DNA from 4 places in the Kocuria sp. ICS0012 genome. Region 4 is predicted to be linked to each of the others. Evidence: riboswitches for the same ligand, from Rfam matches in the RefSeq annotation. Region 4 holds a riboswitch; each other region holds the start of a gene.

Region 1 (5,471 bases), on a different contig from region 4:
CCTCCGACACGCTGAAGGCGCCCAGCGCGTAGAAGTCGTGCTCCTGGGATGCGGCGTTAGCGTCCAGGAGGGTCTGTTCGCCGTCCAGTGCGGTGCCCGGTTCCACGGTGGGCGGTGTCCACTGCGCGGGGTCGGTGACCGGGACGCGGCAGAAGATCTCGTGGGCGCCGCCCTCGACCGTGCGCGTGAAGTACCACCAGTCCCCGCGACGCGACGGCACGGACAGGTCCGTCTCGAGCGTGCGGTCCTTGATCTCCCCGTAGATCCGCTCGCGCAGGGGCGCCAGATCCTCGGTCGTGGCCTCCGCGTAGGCGTTCTCGGCGTCCAGGTGCGAGCGCACCTCGGGGGAGTCCTTGTCCCGGAGCCACTCGTAGGGATCGGCGAAGGTGTGCCGGTGGAACGTGCGTTCTACCGGGCGGCTCGGGGCCACGGGATAGGACGGCTGCTCGGAAGTCATGCCCACAGTCTAGGGGCGGGTGGGGATGCGCAGACGTGGTCCCGCTCGCGAGCGGCCACAATGGTCCCGTGCAGACTCCCACCCCTTCGCAGTGCGCTATGTCGCGCACCGACACGTGGCTTCAGATCGTCCTGGTGCTCGGCGTGTCCCTCGGAGCGTCCGCGGTTTACGCCGTGCTGGATCTGGCCGAGGTGCTCATGCGGTCCTCGCTGGCCGACACCACGACGACGCTCAACCGGCCCCTGAGCAGCGTCCCCCTGATCGACGCGTTGCGCCAGCTCACGGGCATCGGCTTCGCGCTCGTCCCCGTGCTGCTGGCCCTGTACCTCATGGCCGGGGTGGCGCGGGGGATCCCCGGCGTGCTGTGCAGGATCGGGGTGGATGGGCGCAGACCCGCGTGGGACACGCTGTGGGGAATGGGCCTGTTCGCGGTGATGGGCGGCGGCACCCTGGTGCTCTATCAGGTGGGCCGGTCCCTGGGGATCACCGCGCAGATCACCACATCCACCATGGAGCAGACCTGGTGGGCGGTTTCTTTGCTCGTGCTCTCCGCGCTGCGCCACTCGATCGTGGAAGAGATGATCGTGGTGGCGTTCCTGTGCGAGCGCTTGCGATCCCTCGGATGGTCGTGGTGGCTCGTGGCGGTGGCCTCCGCGGTGGTGCGGGCCAGCTATCACCTGTACCAGGGGTTCGGACCCACGCTCGGGAACCTGGTCATGGGACTCGTGTTCGTGTGGCTCTACCGCCGCGGCGGTCGACTCATGCCGCTGCTGATCGCCCACGCTCTCCTGGACACCGTGGGCTTCCTGGCCCCGCAACTGCTCGCGGGCTGATGCCGGAGACCGGGCGGAGCGGCGTCGTCGGCCGCACCGAAGGGAACCAGATCAAATGGTGACGGTGCCGTCCGGGGTGTCGAACGAGACGGCCATGACCCCGGGGGTGCCGTTGGGGGCGCACCAGGTGACGTCCAGCGAGCCCAGGACGTCCTCCACGGGACCGCCGAGCCACTCCGTGACGCGGTCGGGGGAGCCGGCGATCTCCATCCCGCTCAACCGGACGTCCGTGATCCGCGCCTGGGACGGGTGCATCTCGTCCTCGGAATCGAAGTGCACCATGAACGGCAACTGCGGGTCGGAGATCAAACCCTTCACGCCGATCTGATGCCATTCGAGCTGCCGACCGTCGGGGAACAACCGGCCACCGGGCACGGAGGGGCGGCCCAGCTTGGCCTCGAAGGGCGCGAGGTCGGGGACCTCTACGACCCAGCCGAGCCAGCCGCCGCCGGCGTCGGAACGGGCACGGACGGCCTGACCGAACGGCGCCTTCTCCGCGGCGGGGTGCTCGAGCACCGTGACGACCTCCACGTACTGGTGGTCGGTGAGCGGCAGGATCATGTTCCGGGTGCCGAAACGGGGGTGCACACCGCCCTTGACCGGTTCGATCCCCAACCGGTTCGCGATGCGTTCGGTGGTGGCCTCGAGGCCGTCGGGCTGAGCCGCGAAGGAAACGTGATCCAAGTTCATGACGCCATGGTGGCACCGGCCACACGGGCCACCAAATCGAGCGCGAGCCCGGCGAGTGTGTGACCTGCGCCGCCCGGTCCGGTGGGCAGGGCCGGCTCTCCGCACCTCCCGAGACCTGGCATCGGGACGGCTGATCCGGGCGGGGACTGTGTTGGTCCAGGTCCACGAGACGCGCGTCTCAAAGGCTGGAGTTCGCAGCATCAGCCGGGGAGTCTCCGACCGAACCCTCGCTATATGACCTGAGACCGATATCGATCCCGATCACTACGAGGTGGTTCCCGTGTCCGCAAATGCCGTCGGTTTCACACTCCTGATCCTCCGAGTCGCCCTGCTCCTGGGGAAGTTCGTGCGCGTCAAGGTGGGTTGGGTCCAGAGCCTGTTCCGCAGCGACGAGTACTACTCCGCTGGCACTATGACCAGCTGCCCGTCCTCCGTGGAACCGTTCTCCCTGCACATGTCCATCGCGGCCGTGGCTGGCGGCGTTCACCATCCTGGCGGTGGTCGGCATCGCGTTCAACGTGGCCATTTTCCTGTGGTTGGCACCCCACATCATCGGTCGCTACTGGCTCGCGCGCGGTATCGGTGACTACCACCCGTCCATGGGGGTGACCGCCACCGGGCTGATCCTCATGCGCGTGGTGGACCCGGAGGCCAAGACCCGGTGTTCGAGGCGTTCGGTTACAAGCAGCTGGTGTTCGAACCGTTCTTCGGGGGCGGGTTGGTCACGGTGCTGGCCATCCCCGTCATCTACCTGACCGGCGTGCGGCCGTTGTTCTTCGTGATGCTCGCGGTGTTCGTGATCGCGGTGCTCACGGGTCTGTTCTACGTCCATCCACATGAGATGAAGGACCGGGAACTGCACACCCGGGAGATGGAACAGCAGGAACGAGCGGCCACTGACCCCGAGCCCGCTCGCAGCGTCCCCGGCTTGACTCCCGCCCCGCCGGGTTCGGACAATGAGGTAATAGGTCACGAGAGTCAGCGCGAAGCCCCAGCTAGCTGACCGGCAACCCTCCCTTCCGCGGTGGGGTGCCCTGGGTGAGGACCTGGCCGTGGCGTCGACCGACGTCGTGCGGCAAGCGCGGGTCATTGGTGCCCGGTCACAGCACGGGCACCGTGCGGATCGCCACCGGACCCCTGATCCTTCCGAGAAGGAGTACGGCCATGAGCACCGCTCCCACCCCCGACAATCCCCAGGGCTGGTCGTTCGAGACCCGACAGATCCACGCGGGCCAGAACCCCGACCCTGTGACCGGGTCGCGCGCCCTGCCGATCCACCAGACCACGTCCTTCGTGTTCCCGGACGCCCGCACGGCGGCGGCCCGGTTCGCGCTCGAGGAGATGGGTCCCATCTACTCGCGCCTGACCAACCCCACCACGGAGGTCGTGGAGAACCGGGTCGCGTCCCTCGAGGGCGGCGTGGGGGCCCTGATGGTCTCCTCCGGGCAGGCCGCGGCCACGCTCGCGATCCTCAACCTGGGCGGCGCCGGAACCCACGTGGTGGCCAGCCCGTCCCTGTACGGCGGGTCGTACAACCTGCTCAAGCACACGCTGCCGCGCATGGGCGTGGAGACCACGTTCGTCTCGGACCCGGACAATCCCGCGCAGTGGCGGGACGCGGTGCGCGAGAACACCGTGGCGTTCTTCGGTGAATCCATCCCGAACCCCCGCAACGACGTGCTCGACATCGAGACGATCGCCGGGATCGCCCACGAGGCGGGTGTCCCGCTCATCGTGGACAACACGATCGCCACGCCCTACCTGGTGCGGCCCATCGAGTGGGGCGCGGACATCGTGCTGCACTCGGCCACCAAGTTCCTGGGCGGCCACGGCACGGCGATCGGCGGGTTCATCGTGGACACCGGAGCGTTCGACTACTCGCGGGACCCCGAGCGCTTCCCCGGTTTCAACCAGCCGGACGAGACGTACAACGGGCTCGTCTACGCCCGCGATCTCGGTGCGGACGGGGCCTTCGGCGTCAACCTCTCGTACATCCTCAAAGCGCGTGTGCAGTTGCTGCGCGATCTGGGGACCTCGATCTCTCCGTTCAACGCGTTCTTGATCGAGCAGGGCATCGAGACGCTGTCGTTGCGCATGGAACGTCACGTGGCCAACGCGCAGAAGGTCGCCGAGTGGCTCGAGGCCCGCCCCGAGGTGCGCTCGGTGTCCTACGCCGGTCTCGAGTCCTCGCGCTGGCACGACCGCGCCCTGAAGTACGCGCCCAAGGGTGCCGGGTCGGTGCTCGGTTTCGTGCTCGACGGCGGCCGGGACGCCGGTGTCGCGTTCGTGGACGCCCTGAGCCTGCACTCCAACGTGGCGAACATCGGCGACGTGCGCTCGCTCGTGATTCACCCCGCCTCCACGACGCACGCCCAGCTCAAGGACGAGGAGCAGCTCGCGGCCGGCGTGGAACCGGGATTCGTGCGGCTGTCCGTGGGTGTCGAGGGCATCGACGACATCCTCGCGGACCTCGAGTCCGGATTCGCCGCGGTGGGTGCGCGCGGCGACGCTGCCGGCGACGCGGCGTCGTCGGCGGAGGACACGGGGAACTGACCATGACGGTCGTGGGCAACGGGCCGCGCACGCGGCGCGACGGCGTCGTACGGCGGGCCGAACTCGGCGAGCTCGTGCTCGAGTCCCGGTTCCGGCTGCCGGACGTGCACCTCGCGTACGAGACGTGGGGCGAGCTCGCGGCGGACGGTTCCAACGCGGTGCTGATCGAGCACGCGCTCACGGGTGACACGCACGTGGCGCGCGGTGGTGCGGGGCATGAGGACGCCGCGAGCGCTCCCGAGGGCGCGGCCGCCGCGGCGGACGGTTGGTGGGACGGACTCGTGGGCCCGGGTGCCGCGATCGACACGGACCGCTACTTCGTGGTGTGCGCCAACATCCTGGGTGGGTGCTACGGCAGCACGGGACCCGCGAGCCCCGCACCGGACGGCGTCCCGTGGGGCTCGCGTTTCCCGCGCGTGACCGTGCGGGACTCGGTGACCGCGGAGGCCCTGCTCGCTCGGGCGCTCGGAGTCTCCCGGTGGCGGCTCGTGATCGGCGGGTCCATGGGCGGGGCGCGCGCCCTCGAGTGGGCCGTGTCCCACCCGGATCGGGTGGCCGCGTGCGCCGTGATCGCGGCCAACGCGCGCGTGGGTGCCGAGCAGCTCGCGTGGGGACAGGCACAGTCGCTCGCGATCCGCCAGGACCCGAACTTCCGGGGCGGCGACTACTACGCGGGCGAGTACCCGGAGGCGGGTCTGGGGCTCGCGCGGCGGATCGCGCACATCACCTATCGCAGCGCGCACGAGCTGGAGACGCGCTTCGGCCGCGACCCCCAACCCCGTGAGGACCCCGAGGCCACCCACGTCGCGGACCGCGGTCGGTACCAGGTGGAGAGCTACCTGGACCACCAGGCGTCCAAACTCGCGGGCCGCTTCGACGCGAACTCGTACCTGAGTGTCAACGAGACCTTGATGTCGCACGACGTCGCTCGGGGCCGC
Region 2 (5,471 bases), on a different contig from region 4:
TGGTGGGCAGCACGGGCAAGCGCAGACGTTCGCGCTGGGCAGCGCGGCGCTGTTCGGCGTCCGCGCGCTGGCGGTCCGCGTCCTGCACCGCGGCGGTGCGCTCGCGGATCTCGGCCTTGTGAGTTGCCGGGTGCTCGGCGCGGGCCGCGCGGATCGTGGCGTCCTCGTCCAGGGTGTCCCGGATGGCATCCCAGCCGTGCTCGACGCCGCGCGCGAGCCCGACCACCTCGGTCACCTTCTGGTCAGCGAACGCGACCCAGCTGGTGACGTCCGGATCCAGCGCGGTCTCGCGGGCGACGTCGTGCGGGACATGCAGCAGCGGCGTCGCGGTGCCCACGGCCACCGGCCCGCGGGCCGCGGCGCGCAGCCGGTCCAGGGTCTCGACGGCGCGCGCGAGGTCGGTGCGCCACACGGTGCGCCCGCCCACGACGCCGCCCACGACGGGGCGTTCGCCCCATGCCTCGAGTGCCTTCTTGCCGGGGACGTCCCCGCGGTCGAGGTCGATGGCCAGGGCGTCGACGTTCGTGTGGGCCAGGGCGAGCTGGGCGTCCTCGCCGGCATCGCCGTAGCCCACGGTCACGAGGATCGCGGGGCGCTGTTGCTCGTTCGAGAGTTGGGTGTAGGCGCTCTCGAGGGCGGCCACGAGTTCGGTGCGTTCCACACTCCACCCGTCCGCGGCGAGGGCCGGCTCGTCGAGTTGCACCCATTCGACGCCGGCCTCGGCCAGGGCTCGCAGGATCGCGGCGTATTCGGCCACGACGTCGTCGAGGCGCTGCAGGGGGTGACTCGCGACGGCATCGGTGGTCTCGGGGCGTGAGAGCAAGAGCAGGCTCACGGGGCCCACGAGGACCGGGCGGGTGGTGATCCCGGTGGTCCCGAGGGTGGTCCGGTAGCGGGACACGAGGCTCTCGGGGTTCGCACGCAACGGGGTGTCCGGGCCGATCTCGGGTACGTAGTAGTGGTAGTTGGTGTCGAACCACTTGGTCATCTCGAGCGGCTCCAACCGATCGGTGCCGCGGGACAACGCCGTGATCAGCTCGATCCCGCGGGGCGTGTCCGGGGCGGCGGGCTCGTAGCCGTCCGCGATGAACCGCGCGGGAACCGCGCCCAGCGCCAGGGACGTGTCCAGGACGTGGTCTACCGCGAACCCCTCGGACGGCACAGCGTGATCCGCGGTGAGGCCGAGTTCGGACAATCGCGTGGCGGTGCGCTCACGCAACCGGGCGAGGGTGTCCAGCACCGTGGTGGCGGGGTGCTGTTGCGGGTCCTTCCAATAGGACTCGAGTGCGCGCTTGAGCTCGCGGTCGGGGCCGATGCGGGGGTAGCCCAGGATCGTGGCGGCGGGGAACGGGACGGGCTGGGTGCTCATGGGAACTCCTCGGAGCTGGTGTGGGGTATGGCGGTTAGGGGGTGTGATGAGCCGCGGCAACGGGTGTGCTCCGGCGCGGCGGGGTAAGGGGAACGTCAGCGTGGGTGGTGCCGCTACGAACGGTTTTCGGCCTGCCCGGATGTGGCGGTCGAAGCCAACACGATCGGTTCACGGGTCGGTCGGGGCTGGTGCGGCGGTCAGGCCGCGGGGCTGCGGCCTCGGTATTCGCGTGCGGCATCCCGGACCCGCAGGTGCTCCAGGATGGTCAGCGCCGCCTCGGGGCGGTTGAACGTGTACAGGTGGAAACCGGCGCAGCCCAGATCCATGAGGTCGTCGATCAGGGACAGGGTGGCCGCGACCCCTCGGTGGCGCAGTTCCTCAGGAGTGTCGGCGCGCAGGAACCGGGTGAGGCGTTCCGGGACCCGGACCCCGGTGATCTCGGTCATGCGCTGCAACCTTTGAGGGTTGCTCAGCGGCATGAGCCCGGCGACCACGGGGATGTGGATGCCCTCCGAGCGCGCGCGTTCCAGGAACGTGGCGTAGTCCTCGGGTTCGTAGAGCACCTGCGTGATCGCGTAGTCCGCGCCGGCCTCCTGCTTGTCCCACAGGGACGCGAGATCCGCCTCGAAGTCGCGGCCACGCGCGGGGGACGGGTAGCACGCCACCGACACGGACAGCGGTCGCTGACCCGGGCGGAACCCGGTGCCGAAGCGACGTCGTTCGACGTCCCGGATCAGCTCCACCAGTTGGGAGGCCCGGCCCAGGCCACCCGCGGGGGTCCGCCATGCCCCGGTACCCAGGGGCGGGTCGCCGCGCAGCGCGAGGAGGTCACGAACGCCGTCGTCCAGCAACTGGTCCACGGCGCGCTCGAGACCCGCGCGGTCCGTGCCACCGCACGTGAAGTGCGCCATGACCGGGGTCTTGGTCGTGCGGCGCAGGTGGCGCAGCGCCTCGCGGGAGACGCCGTGATGGCCGGCGTGACCGTGGGTGACGGAGAAGAAATCCGGCCCGGCCTGGGCCATGGCGTCGATGTTGCGCCACACAGTGTCCGGGTCCGCGGTGGGCCGCGGCGGGAACACTTCGAACGAGACGAGCGTGGAGCGGCGCGGGCGCCGGACCAGCCAGGACGTCCCCGTGGGCGGGCCAGTCACGGGCGCGGGTTCTGACGCTGCGAGGGGTGCGGGCATATAAAAAATCCTCCGGCCTTAGGACGCCGGAGGACGAGCTCCGAGCGCCGTACTTGCCGACCACGCGGTTGCGCGGCGGCCGGATCCTCATCTGGGGCACCCCACTACAGCTGGAGGGTTGCCGCCCGGCTAGCCAGAGCTTCGCACCGGGACTCATGATCCTTTGTTACGAGTAAGCGTAGCACAGCCCCGTGACGAGGCCCACGAACGATGACGGAACCGCCGGCCTCCCGCCGCGCTCGTCTTCCCAAGCGGGCGGATTGGGGGTGGACTGAGGAACGTGCCCCGGCCCGTGCCGCGGCGCACGAACCGCCCCGGAACGGACAGCAGACATGGTGACGACCGTCAGCGATTTCCTGATCCAGCGCCTCAAGCACTGGGGGGTCCAGCGGGTTTTCGGCTTCCCCGGGAACGGCATCGGCGAGTTCGACGGCGCCCTGGACCGTGCCGCACGCGAGAGCGAGGGTCTGGAGTACATCCGCCCGACCCACGAGCAGATCTGCTCCCTCATGGCCACCGCTTACGGCAAGTTCAGCGGGGAAGTGGGCGTGTGCGTCGCGACGTCCTCCCCGGGTGCGTTCCACATGCTCAACGGGCTTTACGACGCCGAGATAGACAATCAGCCGGTCGTGGCGATCATCGGGCAGCAGGGACTGCCCTCGTTCGGGACGTTCACGCAGCAGGAGAGCGACCTGGAACGGGTGCTCGACGACGTCGCGGTGTACGTCCAGGCCGCCGTCTCGCCCCGCAGTCACAGGCCGTGATCGACACCGCGTTCCGCACCGCACGGGGGCACCTGGGCCCTGCCGTGGTCATCCTGCCCCACGACGTGCAGGACATGAAGATGCCCGAGTTGGGACCCGAGAACTGGGTCTCGCGCTCGATAGCCGCGGCGCCGGCCGCGGGCGGGTTCGCGTCCTCGCAGGCACCCGCTTCGACGACGACGCCGTCCCCCTTGCGCAGCGCGACCGCCAACCCCGGTCGTCACGAACCCTGGGACCTGCCGGGAGCGACGTCGTCCACGCAGGAACCCTGAGTTCGGGCCGCCGTGCATCCGGCGGCTCGCCGGTGCACCCGCGTGACGAAAGCGCGGCGAAAAGCAGGGACGCCCACCCGATCAACCGACCGGTTGAGCGCGCCTTGGCGTGTCATCAGCGACTCAGCACGGGTGCCAGACCTTGCCTCCCGGTTCGTAGCACCGGGGGCCGGTGTAACCGGGATAGCCGCCATCACTCTCGGGAGCCGGGGGCACGTGGGGTGCCGCCGGCAGCTGCGGGGCAGCAGGTACCCGGGGCGCGGCCGGTAGCTGAGGTGCCGCGGGCTGCGCGGGGGCGGGGTCGTAGTTGTAGCTTGGTTGCGGAGCGGGATTGGGCTGGGGTGCCGGATCGCCCACGGCGACCTCGTCCTCCACGACCGCGGGAGGCGCCTCGAGCGTCGGCGTGGGAGTGGGTGTGGAGGACGGGGTGGGACTCGGCGTCGCGCTCGGGCTCGCGGTGCTCGAAGTTGTGGTGCCGGGGGATGCGGATTCCCCCGGCGGCGCGCAGTCCTGCTTCGGGTCGAAGAAACCGACCTGCATGGCCTGGGCCACGTTGTACGCGCTGTCCATCTCTCGCCGGTACGTGCTGTTGGCGCCCACGGTCATGGGCGTTGCCAGGCCCGCCTTGACGAGTGCCTGGTTGGCGTTCAACCCGTCGTCGTCGCGGGTCACTCGTGCGAGGGTGCGGCCGTAGCGGTCCGTGCGTTCCACGTCGTAGTCCAGGTGGATCGTGGTTCCCTTGGGCAGGAGGTCCTCAAGCTTGGCCGTGGCCTCGTCCGCGAGGCACTCGCCGGGCTGACCGTCCCGCGCGACCTCCGGGGTATTGATGTTCAGCAGCCGCACCCGCGTGGACTTCCCCGCGATCGTGGCGTCCAGGGTGTCCCCGTCCACCACGCGTTCCACCGTGGCCACCGAGTCGTCCGGGGTGGGCGCGGACTCTGCGGCGCCGCCGCACGCGGTCAGGGCGAACAAGCTCGCCAGGACGACGGCGCTCGCACGGGCCCTCGGACCGGCGGCCCAGCGACTTCTCGGACCGGCGGCCCAGCGACTTCTCGGACCGGCGGCCCACCGGCGGCGGGCAGGATGGTGAATGGTCTCGGCAGGCATCGCGGTCCCGGGTCTCGGAGGAAGCACCCGGCATCATGTCGGTGCATTTGCAACGACGTTATTGTGCCAGAGGGTGTTCACCCTGCAGGGATCGGCGATCCGTGTCGCGGCACGTGATGCCTAGTGGAGTAAAAGCACCTGGGGGTGCCTCAAGACTGCTTTAGCTCAGTAAAAGCAGAGGGGGGTGAGGCGGAGCTAGGTGTCGGGCGGGGGGTGCGCTCGGGGTAGCGGGTGGGCGCGGGGTGGTGCGCTGTGCGGCATGGTGTAGACAAGACGCATGGCCACCATCGATGAGCTTCCCGGTGAGATCGTCGCGGACCTGCGTGTGAGCGATGCCCGTCCCCTGAGCGGCGGGGACACCGCCCACGCCTACTGGCTCGAGACCCCGGACGGGCCCCTGTTCGCCAAGACCATGCCGGGTGCCCCGGCGGGCGTGTTGGCGTTGGAGGCGGCGGGACTCGAGGCGCTGCGCGCCGTCGCCCCCGCCGAGGTGCGGGTGCCCAGGGTGCATCACGTGGGCGATGAGGCCCTGGTGCTTGAGTGGATCGACGAGGGTCCCGGACGGCAGGACCGTGCCACGGAACGCAGCATGGGGGCCGGTCTCGCGGCCATCCACCGCGCGCGAGCCCCGCACGTCGGGTGGCTCTCGGCGGAGCTGCCGGAACGCATCGGCTCGTTCCCGGTGGATCTCACGCCCACGGACGACTGGGCCGACTTCCTGTTGCACCGCCGCATCGAGCCGTTACTGCGCGCGGCGATCGACGCGGGACAC
Region 3 (5,471 bases), on a different contig from region 4:
GCCTCCCAAGGAAGTGGCGTCCGGGGCCCGTGACGCGCGCCCCGCGATGTTGCACTGTCCATTGTGCCCCACTCCTCCCACGTGCTACAGCCGCACGTGATGCGCCAAACACGACGCCGCCCCCGGAATGTTCCGGGGGCGGCGTCGCCATGGTACGGGGCGCGTGAGCGTCAGCGGCGCATGATCCTGCGCGCGAGCCAGTTGCCGAAGAACTGTACGAGCTGGACCAGGATGATGATCACGATCACCGCGGCCCACGTGACCTGGTCGTTGAAGCGTTGGTAGCCCAGGCGCAACGCGAAGTCACCCAGACCGCCGGCACCGATCGCACCGGCCATCGCGGACATGTCCGTGATGCCGATGACCAGGAACGTGTACCCCAGCACGAGCGGGCCGAGCGCCTCCGGAAGGATCACCGTGGTGATGATCTTCCAGCGCGAGACCCCCATGGACCGCGCGGCCTCGATCACCCCGGGATCCACCGTCATGAGGTTCTGCTCCACGATGCGGGCCACCGCGAACGTAGCGCCGATGGTCATGGTGAAGATCGCGGCGTTGGGGCCCAGGCGCGTGCCCACGACCGATTCCGTGACCTGACCCAGGGCGGCCAGCAGGATGATGAACGGGATGGGACGCACGAAGTTCACCAGGAGGTTCAGCGCGGTGAACAGTGGACCGTTCTCCAGGATGCTGCCCCGCCGGGTCACGTAGAGCCCCATGCCCACGGCCAGGCCGATGAGCCCGGCCAGCACGAGGGTCACGGAGACCATATACAGCGTCTGCCCGGTTGCGTCCAACAACTGCGGGCCCAGAGCAGACCACTCCATCACTCACTCACCTCCCGCACCGTGGTGACGGCGCGCAGACTCTCGACGGCGCGGTCCACGGACTCGTCCGAACCGGTCAGGGACAGCGTGAGCGTTCCGAAGGACTGTGACTGCAGGATGGAGATCCCCCCGAAGGCAATGTTGAAGCTGACACCGTCACGGGCGGCGTCCGAGAGCACGTCCCCGATCCGGTTCTGGTCGGTGACGTCCACCAGCACGAGCCGCCCGGGGTGTTCCCGGCGCAGCTTCTCGATCTCGTCCGCGCGCGGCACGGTGCGCGTGACCGAGGAGACGAACTTGCGCGTGGTCTGCGCCCGCGGGTGGGCGAAGACCTCCGCGGTGGTCCCGGTCTCCACCACCCGACCGCTGTCCATCACGGCCACGCGGTCCGCGGTGGCCCGCACCACGTCCATCTCGTGGGTGATCAACACGATGGTGATCCCCAGCTCACGGTTGACGCGCTTGAGCAGACCCAGGACCTCCTGGGTGGTCTCCGGGTCCAACGCCGAGGTGGACTCGTCCGCGAGCAGCAGTTCGGGATTGCTCGCGAGCGCGCGGGCGATCCCCACGCGCTGCTTCTGACCACCCGAGAGCTGCTCGGGGTAGTTCCCGGCGCGCTCGGTCAAGCCCACGAACTCCAACAGTTCCGCGACCCGCGCCTTGCGTTCCTCGGGCTTCCACCCGGCACGCTTGAGCGGGTACTCGATGTTGCCCGCCACGGTGCGTGACGTGAACAGGTTGAACTGCTGGAAGATCATCCCGATCTTGCGGCGGATGGGCGCCAGCTGGGACTCGCTGCGCCCGTCCACACGGTTACCGGCGACCTCGAGCGTCCCGGACGAGATCGGTTCCAGGCCGTTGATCAGCCGCACGAGGGTGGACTTGCCCGCCCCCGAGTAGCCGATCACCGCGAAGATCTCACCGCGGCGGATGTCCAGGTCCACGGAGTCCACCGCGGTCACGGTGCGCGGGCGGCGTTTGGACCCCGTGACGAAGACCTTGCTCACGTCCCGGAAACTGACCAGGGTGTCCGCCGTGGCGGACGGGCTCACTTGGTCTGCTCCTTGAGGTCCTGCGAGTAGCGGGCCAGCAAGTCCTTGAGCTCCTGCTGGTCCACCTTGGTGGGCACCGCGGTGCCCTTGGTCTCGGTCTTCTCCGCGTCCTGGACCTTGTCGTCGTAATAGAAGCTCGCGACCTTCTTCAGGGTCTCGTTGTCCGCGTTCGCCTCGGTCGCGGCGAAGAGGTTGTCGTACACCTTGGCACTGTCCGCGGTGGGATCGTCCTGAGCCAGCGCGGACTTGGGATCGATGTTCGCGCGGTCCAGGAAGTCGTTGTTGACCACGGAGGCGGCCACGGAGTCCATGGACAGCACGGTCTGCTCGGCGGACACCGGGCGGACCGTGACCTTGGACTTGGCGGTGTCGATGTCCTGCTCAGTGGGGGCGATCGTGTCCTTGGTGAACTCCACGAGACCCTGCTGGTGCAAGAGGTTCAGGGCGCGGGACAGGTTGATCGAGTCGTTCGGCACGGCGATCTCGTCACCCTGCTTGAAGTCACCCACGGATTTCACGCTCTTGGAGTACAGCCCCAGCGGGAAGATGGACGTGGAGCCCACGGGAGTGATGGTGTCCCCGGAGTTGTTGTTGTAATCGGCGAGGTACGCGATGTGCTGGAACCAGTTCATGTCGATGTCACCGCTCTTCAGAGCGGGGTTCGGCTGGCTGTAGTCACTGAAGTCCACGTACTCGACCGTGATGTCGTTGTCCGCGGCGACCTGCTTCAACGCGTCCTGCACAGGGGTCGAGCCCACGATCCCGACGGTGATCTTGCCGTCCGCGGCCGGGTCCGAGTTGTCGGAGCCGCCGCCGCACGCGGTGAGGGTGAGGCCCAGGGTGGTGGCCAACACGACGGGAATCAAACGCTTGGTTCGCATGATCATGCCTTTCCAGGGGTCTGTGACGGGGACTCGCGGGGCGAACAGTCCCCCCTGGATGAGGGCACAGGGACGGGTACGTGCTGATTTCCGGGGAACCGCACTTGCCGTGATCTGTTGCAACCGCGACCGGATGGTCATCTGGGGCACCCCGCTACGGGAGAGGGTTGCCGTCCGGCCAGCCAGAGCTACGCGCCGGATCTCGTCATCCACTCGGAATTTTAGCACGGCCCTGCCATGGGCCGGCGACCGCCGGAAGGGCCCTATGCCATCCCGGCGATACGTTCGTCCGCGCGGGCCCGGGCCCACTCCTCCGCCCCCAGGACGTCCTCGAGGGTGGGCCGCGTGACGCCGTCGTGATCCTCCAGCACACGCTCGACCATGTCCACGATCTGCATGAAGCCGAGCGCCCCGCGGTGGAACGCGTGCACGGCCTGCTCGTTGGCGGCGTTGAACACCGCGGGCCACGTCCCGCCGCGCGAACCCGCGTGCTTCATGAGCTCCACGGCGGGGAACGCCTGCGAATCGAGCGGTTCGAACGTCCACTGTGCGGCCCGGGTCCAGTCGCACCCCGCGGCGGCGCCGGTCACGCGGTGGGGCCAGCCGATTCCGAGCGCGATGGGCAGGCGCATGTCCGGCGGGGACGCCTGCGCCAGGGTGGATCCGTCCACGAACTCCACCATGGAGTGCACGACCGATTGCGGATGCACCGTGACGTCGATCCGGTCCAGGGGGACGTCGAACAGTAGGCTCGCCTCGAGCACCTCCAGTGCCTTGTTGACCATGGTCGCGGAGTTCGTGGTGACCATGACCCCCATGTCCCACGTGGGGTGCTGCAGGGCCTGTTCGGGTGTCACGCGCGTGAGCTGCTCGCGCGTCATGCCGCGGAACGGTCCGCCGGACGCCGTGAGCACGAGCCGGCGCACCTCGGAGGCCGTCCCGGAGCGCAGGGCCTGGGCGATCGCCGAGTGTTCGGAGTCCACGGGGATCAGCGCGTCCTGGAGGCCCGTGTCCGCCGCGGCGCGCAACACGAGCGGACCGCCCGCGATCAGGGACTCCTTGTTCGCGAGCGCCACCCGCCGACCCGCTCCCAGCGCCGCCAGGGTGGGTGCGAGCCCGATGCTCCCGGTGATCCCGTTCAGCACGAGGTCCGAACCCTCCCACTGCGCGATCCGGGTTGCAGCGTCCGGCCCATACAGGACCTCGGGTGCCGCCGACGACGCCGCGCGTGACCGGTCCGCAATCAGCTCACGCAACCGGGTGGCGTCGTCCGCCGTACCGCTCGTGCCCACCGCACGGACACCGAACGTCACGGCCTGCTGCGCGAGCAGCTCGAGGTGACCCGCGCCCGCGGCGAGCGCCACGACCTCGAAGGGCTCGTGGGTGGCATCCGAGACGGGCCGGCGCAGCCCCGCGGCCTCGGACACGACGTCGAGCGCCTGCGTCCCGATGGATCCCGTGGACCCCAGGATCACGAGGCGCCGGGGGGCCTGCCGGGTGGCGGAGTCGAGATCGGGGGTCATGCCGGTGGAGGAAGTCATGACCCCAGTATCGCGTGAGCGCCGCACCCCGCACGCACGGCACCGAGCACACGACTCCGGACGCACGACACGGGAGATACGACAAGGGCGCCACCCGGAGGTGACGCCCTTGTGCGGATGGCCCGTTCAGGACCCGCGGATGATTCAGCGACGGCGGCCGACGACGGCGCCGTAGATGAGCAGCACGATGATCGCGCCGATCACGGACGTGATGATCGTGCCGATGCTGAAGCTGTTGATCCCGTCGCTCAGGCCGGGGATGAAGCTACCCAGCCAGCCGCCCAGGAAGGCCCCCACGATGCCGAGGATGATGGTGACGATGATCCCGCCACCCTGCTTGCCCGGAAGGATCAGCTTGGCGAGCGCGCCGGCGATCAGACCGAGGATGATCCAGCTAATGATGCCCATTTCTCCACCTCTGGTTCTCGTTGTGCGCGTTTGCGGTGTTCCGCAACCGCATGTGGTCAGCGAACTGGTTCACAGTGTAGTACCAGACATCAACGCTACACGGGCCGCCGCGTCCGGATGAAACCGGACACGGCGGCCGTGTCAAGGGGCGGTGAACCAGGTCAGTGCGAGACGGCCTTCTCCGCTCCCACTCCCGTGAGGGAACGCACTTCCATCTCGGACTGCTTGCGCGGGTCCTCCGGCCGGCGCTCGCTGAGCGAGCCCAGGAAACCGAGCAGGAAGGACGCCGGGATCGAGATGATGCCGGGGTTGGACAGCGGGTAGAACGCGAAGTCCGCGCCGGGGATCATGGAGGTCTCCGATCCGGACATCACCGGGGAGAAGATAATGAGCACCACGGAGATGATCAGCCCGCCGTACATGGACAATACCGCGCCGCGCGTGGTGAAGCGCTTCCAGTAGAGCGAGTAGAGGATGGTGGGCAGATTGGCGGAGGCCGCCACCGCGAAGGCGAGGGCCACGAGGAACGCCACGTTTTGACCCTGCGCGCCAATGCCGCCGGCGACCGAGATCAGGCCGATGACCACCACGGTGGTCTTGGCCACGCGCAGTTCCTGACGCGGGTCCGAGGTGCCCTTCTTGATCACGGACGTGTAGATGTCGTGTGCGAAGGACGCGGAGGCCGTGATGGCCAGACCGGCGACCACGGCGAGGATCGTGGCGAACGCGACCGCCGCAATCAGACCCATGAGGATGGACCCG
Region 4 (5,471 bases):
GGCCTTCAGCAGCGCAATGGTCATGAGCCCCACGCCACCGGCGCCGATGACCGCAACCGGCTTGTCCGCGGGGACCGGCATGATCTTCTGGATGGCCGAGTAGGACGTCAGCCCGGAGCAGGCCAGCGTGGCACCGAAGGAAGGGTCGATGTCGCCCAGCGGCACCAGGTAGCGGTCCCCTGGAACCAGGACCTCCTCCGCGTAGCCGCCGTTGAGCGCCACCGAGAGGTTGCGCTTGGCGCCGCTGCAGTAGTTCTCGCGGTCCTCCTGGCAGGCCTGGCACTCACCGCACCCGACCCAGGGGTAGACGATGTACTTGGTGTCCCCCGGCTGCACCGTGGCCTGCGGGCCCACCTCCACCACCTCTCCCACGATCTCGTGGCCCAGCACCACCGGGTACTGCGCGCCCGAGGCGGTCAGCTCGCGACGCCCCGCGCTGCCCAGGTCGAAGTACCCGTCCTGACAGTGGACGTCCGAGTGGCACACCCCCGAGTTCGTGACGCGGACCAGCACCTCGGAACCCGTGAGCTGGGGCTTCTCCAGCTCGATCTCCTCCGCCGGGGCACCGGGTTCTGTGTGACCGAAAACCTTCATGGCTGACTCCTTCGTGGCGCATTCGCATGTGCGCTTCTCATGTGGGCTACGCCATCACTGTAGGCCGCATCACAGCGATATGCACCGGCTCATTGGGGCAGATGGACTCGGGAGTAATGTCTACGCACGCCCACCGGGGCCCGCGACAGCGCACGACGACACTACGGGGCCGGCGCATCCGACGGAACGGTCTGGACCGCGGGGCCAGGCATCCTCGTCCGCCGGTGCGGCACACGACGGTGAGGTCCCGCGAACCGCGCCACCCTGCTGGACACTTCCTCGCTCAACCGTCCCGCCCCAGCAGAGCGGCGTACCGCTCAGTGGCGAGCTTCGAGAAGAGCAGCACCACCAGAGCGGACACCACGCTCGTCAGCACGAGCCCCAGGGACCAGGACACCCACACGGAGAACAGTGCCGCGACCACCGCGACGAACACGGCCGCCGAGCAGATCTGGGTGGCCACCCGGCTCCGGGTCAGGGCGAAGAACAGGGCGTCCAGCAGCGTGTCCACCAGCATGAGCCCCACGACGACCATGCAGACCCCGAGGAACTGCGCGAGGAGCCTGACCGCCCCCACGGCCTGGTGCTCCCCGAACACCTGTCACAGCACCTGGGGAGCCAGCACCGACAGCGGGAAGCCCACCACGACCAGGCCCAGCTCCATCAGCACCCCCCATTCCTTGGCCTTGCCACTCCCCGCCGCCTCTTCCACCGATCGTCCGTCTTGTCGTGCGGTGCCCCGCACGTTCCGCCCGGCACCCCGCGGCTTTCGCACGGCCTCCCGCCCGGCCGCCGGGTCGGCTCAGCAGCTGCCCGCCGAGCAGCCCCGGTCCACCGGGACCGACGGTACCTCGGCCGTCTCCTTGACCGTCAGCAGGTGACACTCTGGGAAACGGTGCTCGGCATCCGGGCGGTTCACTGCGCGCCACCGCTCCGTGAACCCAGCGCGGTAGAGGCGGCCCGCCATCACGTCCGGGTGCCAGCGCCAGTCGGGCGCCACCGCATGGTCGAAGAAGACCACCGGCCGGCCGCCGTCCACGGCCTGGAACGCCACCAGCACCACAGCGCCCGCCGGCAGCAGCTGCGGGTGCGCGCTCCGCGGTCGCGTGTCCCGTGCCGCACCCCCCGTCCACCACGGGGCAGGACAGTCCGGGCTCCCGCACGTGCTCGGCGAACGCCGCCGCGGCGTGTCGCGCGTGCCCTCGGGAAGGTGCGGCGCTGCGTCGTCCCCTGGCTCGGGGCGGCTCAGCGTGAGCTGGCCGTGGCCACGGAGCTCGCGCCCGCGAAGGCGCCCCGGTAGGCCGCGGCGGGGTGGGTGTCCTTGACCCGCGGCTGGCCCTCGCCGTAGAGGGACTCGCGCAGGGTGGTGCCCTCGTACTCGGTGCGGTAGCGCCCGCGCTTCTGCAACTCGGGGACCACGTACTCGACGAAGTCCTCGAAGGAACCGGGGCTCACGTGGTAGGCCAGGTTGATGCCGTCCAGGCCGCCCTCGTCCACCCAGGTCTCGAGCTGATCCGCGACGGTCTGTGCGGAGCCCACGAGCACGGCACCCATCCCGCCCAGGGCGCAGTGCTTGGCGATCTCCTCGCGCGTCCACTGCTTGTCCTTGGACTGCAGCGTGAACGGGGTCAGGAAGGACTGGATGGAGTCGGTCTTGATGTAGTTCAGGGCCTCGTCCTCGTCGAACTGGGACAGGTCCACGCCGGACCACCCACCGATGATCGCCTGGGAGGCCTCCAGGTCCACGTATTGCAGGTAATCGCGGTACTTCTCCTGGGCCTGCTCGTCCGTGTCCGCGACGACCACGGAGAGCATCGCGTAGATCTTGACGTCGTCACGGCTGCGGCCCTCGGCCTGAGCCCGGTCGCGGATCTTGTCAGTCACGAAACGTGTGAGGTCCGGGCGCAACCCGCCGATGAACACGGCTTCCGCGTGCTTACCCGCGAACGCCTGCCCGCGCGAGGACGCGCCGGCCTGGAAGATCAGCGGTGTGCGCTGCGGGGACGGTGCCGTGAGCCCCGCTCCGGGAACCGTGAAGTGCTCCCCGCTGTGCCGGATGGGATGGACCTTGGTGGGATCCGCGTAGACACCCGTCTCACGGTTCTGAACCACGGCGTCCTCCTCCCACGAGCCCTCCCAGAGCTTGTAGCACACGTCCAGGAACTCCTCCGCGATCTCGTAACGCGTATCGTGCTCGATCTGGCGCGGCAGGCCCTGGTTCTCCGCAGCGGACGGAAGGTAGGAGGTCACCACGTTGAATCCCACGCGGCCCTTGGTGAGGTGATCCAGTGTGGCGTACTTGCGGGCCAGGGTGTAGGGCTGCTCGTAGGTCACCGCGCTCGTCACGCCGAAGCCCAGGTGCTCGGTCACGGCGGCCATGGCCGAGACCTGCATGAACGGGTCGTTGACCGGGACCTGGGCCCCGTCACGCACGGCCGGAGCCGCGGAGTTCTTGTAGATGTCGTAGATGCCCACCACGTCCGCAAGGAACAGTGCGTCGAACTTGCCCCGCTCCAGCAGCTTGGCCAGCTCCGTCCAGTACTCGATGGTGTTGTACTCGGTGGCCCGGGACCGCGGGTGGCGCCACAACCCGAAGCTCTGGTGATCCACGCAGGTCATGTCGAACGCGTTGACGGAAATCCGTTTGCTCATCTCGGTCAGCCCCTCAGCAGGAACACGACCCGCGCCCCGTGCACCACCTACGGCGGCCTACCTTGCGGGTCCAGCGCGCTTGTGTGGCGCCGTACTTGCCGCATGCGGTGTGTCATGCGGCCCGATCCTCACCTGGGGCACCCCGCTACGGGAGAGGGTTGCCGTCCGACAAGCCAGGGCTAAACGTCGGAACTCGTGATCGTTGTGGCATTGATCCTAACGGGGATCCCCGGTCCTCGGAAACACCTCGGGTTACGGCACGTCACGACGGCGCCCCGGCGCGTCACACGATTTGCACCCGCGGGCTCCCGGCCCGTTCAATGGTGGGGTTCCCATCCGGAGCGGCTGAGAGACCTGGCTCGTTGACGTCGCAGCAACCAGCCCCACGCGGGCAAGGTGCTAATGCCAGGAACGATGGAGTTGATGAATTGAGCCATATCCTCACGCGCCCGGAATCTGCCGTCGACGCCGCGGCGGTCATCTTCGACCGGGTCGGCAAGTCCTTCCCCGCGCACCAGGGACCCGGAACGCACCGGGTGTTGCAGGATGTGACGTTCACGGTGCGCCCGGGCGAGATCGTCTCGGTCCTGGGCCCCTCGGGCTGCGGCAAGTCCACCCTGTTACGCGCCGTGGCCGGGCTCGGCACGGCGAGCGAGGGCGAAGTCCGGATCGACGACTCGGTGGTGCGCGAGATCGACCCGCGCTGCGCCGTCGGCTTCCAGGAACCGCGGTTGCTGCCGTGGCGCAGCGTGGCCCGCAACGTGGCGCTGGGTCTGCCCGACGGGACTCCCGCCCGGGAGGGGAAGCAGCGGGTGGCGCAGCTGTTGGAGCTCGTGGGCCTGTCCCACCACGCGAATCACCGTCCCGCGGAGATCTCCGGGGGCATGGCACAGCGCGCATCCCTGGCCAGGGCCCTGGCACGGAACCCTCGGGTCCTGTTGTTGGACGAGCCCTTCGGGGCCCTGGACGCCCTGACCCGGATCAGGATGCAGGACCTGTTGCTGGACGTGCACCGCGCCGATCCCACGACCGTGCTCATGGTCACCCACGACGTCGAGGAAGCCCTGGTGCTCTCCGATCACGTGGTGGTGCTCGCGCGGGAAACGGCCACGGGCCCCGCGACCATCGCCGAGATCATCTCCCCCGAGCTGGCCCGCCCGCGCTCCCGCGAGGACAGTGAGATCACCGCGCTGCGCGCCCACCTGTTGGCCCTGCTCGGCGTGGAGCGCTGAGCGCATGGCGCAGTTGTCCCGACGCCGCGCACTGCAGGCACTCGGCCTGTCCGCGCTGGCGCTGCCCCTGAGCGGATGCGTCATGGAGGGCGAAGGTCCGGGCCGCGGTGTGGCCGGCGGTTCCGCGCACGAGATCTACCTGGACTACGCGACCTACAACCCGCTGTCCCTGATCATCAAGGCCAAGGGCTGGCTCGAGAAGGTCGCCGAGGCCCACGGCCAGACCGTAACGTGGGTGTACTCGGCCGGTTCCAACAAGGCCAACGAGTCGCTACGCGCTGGGGTCGTGGACGTGGGCTCCACGGCAGGTTCCGCCGCACTGCTCGCGCGTGCCAACCGCTCGCCGATCAGGACGATCGACCTGTTCTCACAGCCCGAGTGGTCCGCGCTCGTGCGCACCCCGGACTCCCCCGTGCGCACCGTGGCGGATCTCGCGGGCACGTCCGTGGCCGCGACGAAGGGCACGGATCCGTACTTCTTCCTCCTGCAGTCCCTCGGCGCGGCGGGCATGAGCGCACAGGACGTCACCGTGGTGAACCTGCAGCACGCGGACGGGCGCACCGCGCTGGACACCGGTCAGGTGGCCGCATGGTCCGGACTGGACCCCGTGATGGCCGCCGCGGAGAAGGCCGGGGACGTGCTGTTCCACCGGCAGTTGGAGTTCAACACGTACGGGTTCCTCAACGCGCGGGAGGTGTTCCTGCAGCTGAACCCCACGGGTGCGCAGGACGTGGTGAACACGTACGCCTACGCGCGGCAGTGGGCGCTGCAGCACCCGGAGGAGGGGATCGCGATCCTCGCGGAAGGCGCGAGCATCGATCGCGACACCGCCCGGCGGGTCTGGCAGCGCACCCACCTGGACATCGACCCCGTTCCGGGCCCCGAACAGCTCGCGGTGCTCGAGCGGGTCGGGCCCATCCTGGTGGAATCCGGGGACGTCTCCTCGCAGCAGGACGTGGACGAGGCGCTCGCGAACATCGTGGAGCAGCACTA

The links. Region 4 has a riboswitch for S-adenosylmethionine ahead of A5728_RS08010 (LLM class flavin-dependent oxidoreductase). Riboswitches for the same ligand answer to the same signal wherever they lie in the genome.
Region 1: linked by a shared signal. The riboswitch ahead of A5728_RS10200 (bifunctional o-acetylhomoserine/o-acetylserine sulfhydrylase) and the one ahead of A5728_RS08010 (LLM class flavin-dependent oxidoreductase) in region 4 are both predicted to bind S-adenosylmethionine.
Region 2: linked by a shared signal. The riboswitch ahead of A5728_RS03105 (methylenetetrahydrofolate reductase) and the one ahead of A5728_RS08010 (LLM class flavin-dependent oxidoreductase) in region 4 are both predicted to bind S-adenosylmethionine.
Region 3: linked by a shared signal. The riboswitch ahead of A5728_RS04950 (MetQ/NlpA family ABC transporter substrate-binding protein) and the one ahead of A5728_RS08010 (LLM class flavin-dependent oxidoreductase) in region 4 are both predicted to bind S-adenosylmethionine.

The regions. Positions count from the first base shown of each region.
Region 1 covers NZ_LZMM01000061.1:47,349-52,819, forward strand. Annotated here, with positions in the region: gene A5728_RS10185 (S9 family peptidase) at 1-457, opposite strand, end outside; gene A5728_RS10190 (CPBP family intramembrane glutamic endopeptidase) at 526-1,290, shown strand; gene A5728_RS10195 (VOC family protein) at 1,342-1,980, opposite strand; gene A5728_RS14530 (hypothetical protein) at 2,642-2,983, shown strand; SAM riboswitch class IV at 2,948-3,068, shown strand; gene A5728_RS10200 (bifunctional o-acetylhomoserine/o-acetylserine sulfhydrylase) at 3,145-4,533, shown strand; gene A5728_RS10205 (homoserine O-acetyltransferase) at 4,536-5,471, shown strand, end outside.
Region 2 covers NZ_LZMM01000024.1:114,090-119,560, reverse strand. Annotated here, with positions in the region: gene metE (5-methyltetrahydropteroyltriglutamate--homocysteine S-methyltransferase) at 1-1,369, opposite strand, end outside; gene A5728_RS03105 (methylenetetrahydrofolate reductase) at 1,567-2,520, opposite strand; SAM riboswitch class IV at 2,601-2,717, opposite strand; gene A5728_RS14690 (thiamine pyrophosphate-binding protein) at 2,889-3,320, shown strand; gene A5728_RS14685 (hypothetical protein) at 3,317-3,592, shown strand; gene A5728_RS14415 (thermonuclease family protein) at 3,716-4,564, opposite strand; gene A5728_RS03085 (fructosamine kinase family protein) at 4,977-5,471, shown strand, end outside.
Region 3 covers NZ_LZMM01000033.1:93,731-99,201, forward strand. Annotated here, with positions in the region: gene A5728_RS04940 (methionine ABC transporter permease) at 171-827, opposite strand; gene A5728_RS04945 (methionine ABC transporter ATP-binding protein) at 827-1,879, opposite strand; gene A5728_RS04950 (MetQ/NlpA family ABC transporter substrate-binding protein) at 1,876-2,760, opposite strand; SAM riboswitch class IV at 2,856-2,970, opposite strand; gene dxr (1-deoxy-D-xylulose-5-phosphate reductoisomerase) at 3,024-4,283, opposite strand; gene A5728_RS04960 (GlsB/YeaQ/YmgE family stress response membrane protein) at 4,446-4,709, opposite strand; gene A5728_RS04965 (cation acetate symporter) at 4,871-5,471, opposite strand, start outside.
Region 4 covers NZ_LZMM01000046.1:176,434-181,904, reverse strand. Annotated here, with positions in the region: gene A5728_RS08025 (alcohol dehydrogenase) at 1-594, opposite strand, end outside; gene A5728_RS08020 (hypothetical protein) at 878-1,192, opposite strand; gene A5728_RS14790 (hypothetical protein) at 1,196-1,369, opposite strand; gene A5728_RS08015 (hypothetical protein) at 1,397-1,648, opposite strand; gene A5728_RS08010 (LLM class flavin-dependent oxidoreductase) at 1,840-3,255, opposite strand; SAM riboswitch class IV at 3,333-3,447, opposite strand; SAM riboswitch class I at 3,576-3,667, shown strand; gene A5728_RS08005 (ABC transporter ATP-binding protein) at 3,675-4,478, shown strand; gene A5728_RS08000 (aliphatic sulfonate ABC transporter substrate-binding protein) at 4,483-5,471, shown strand, end outside.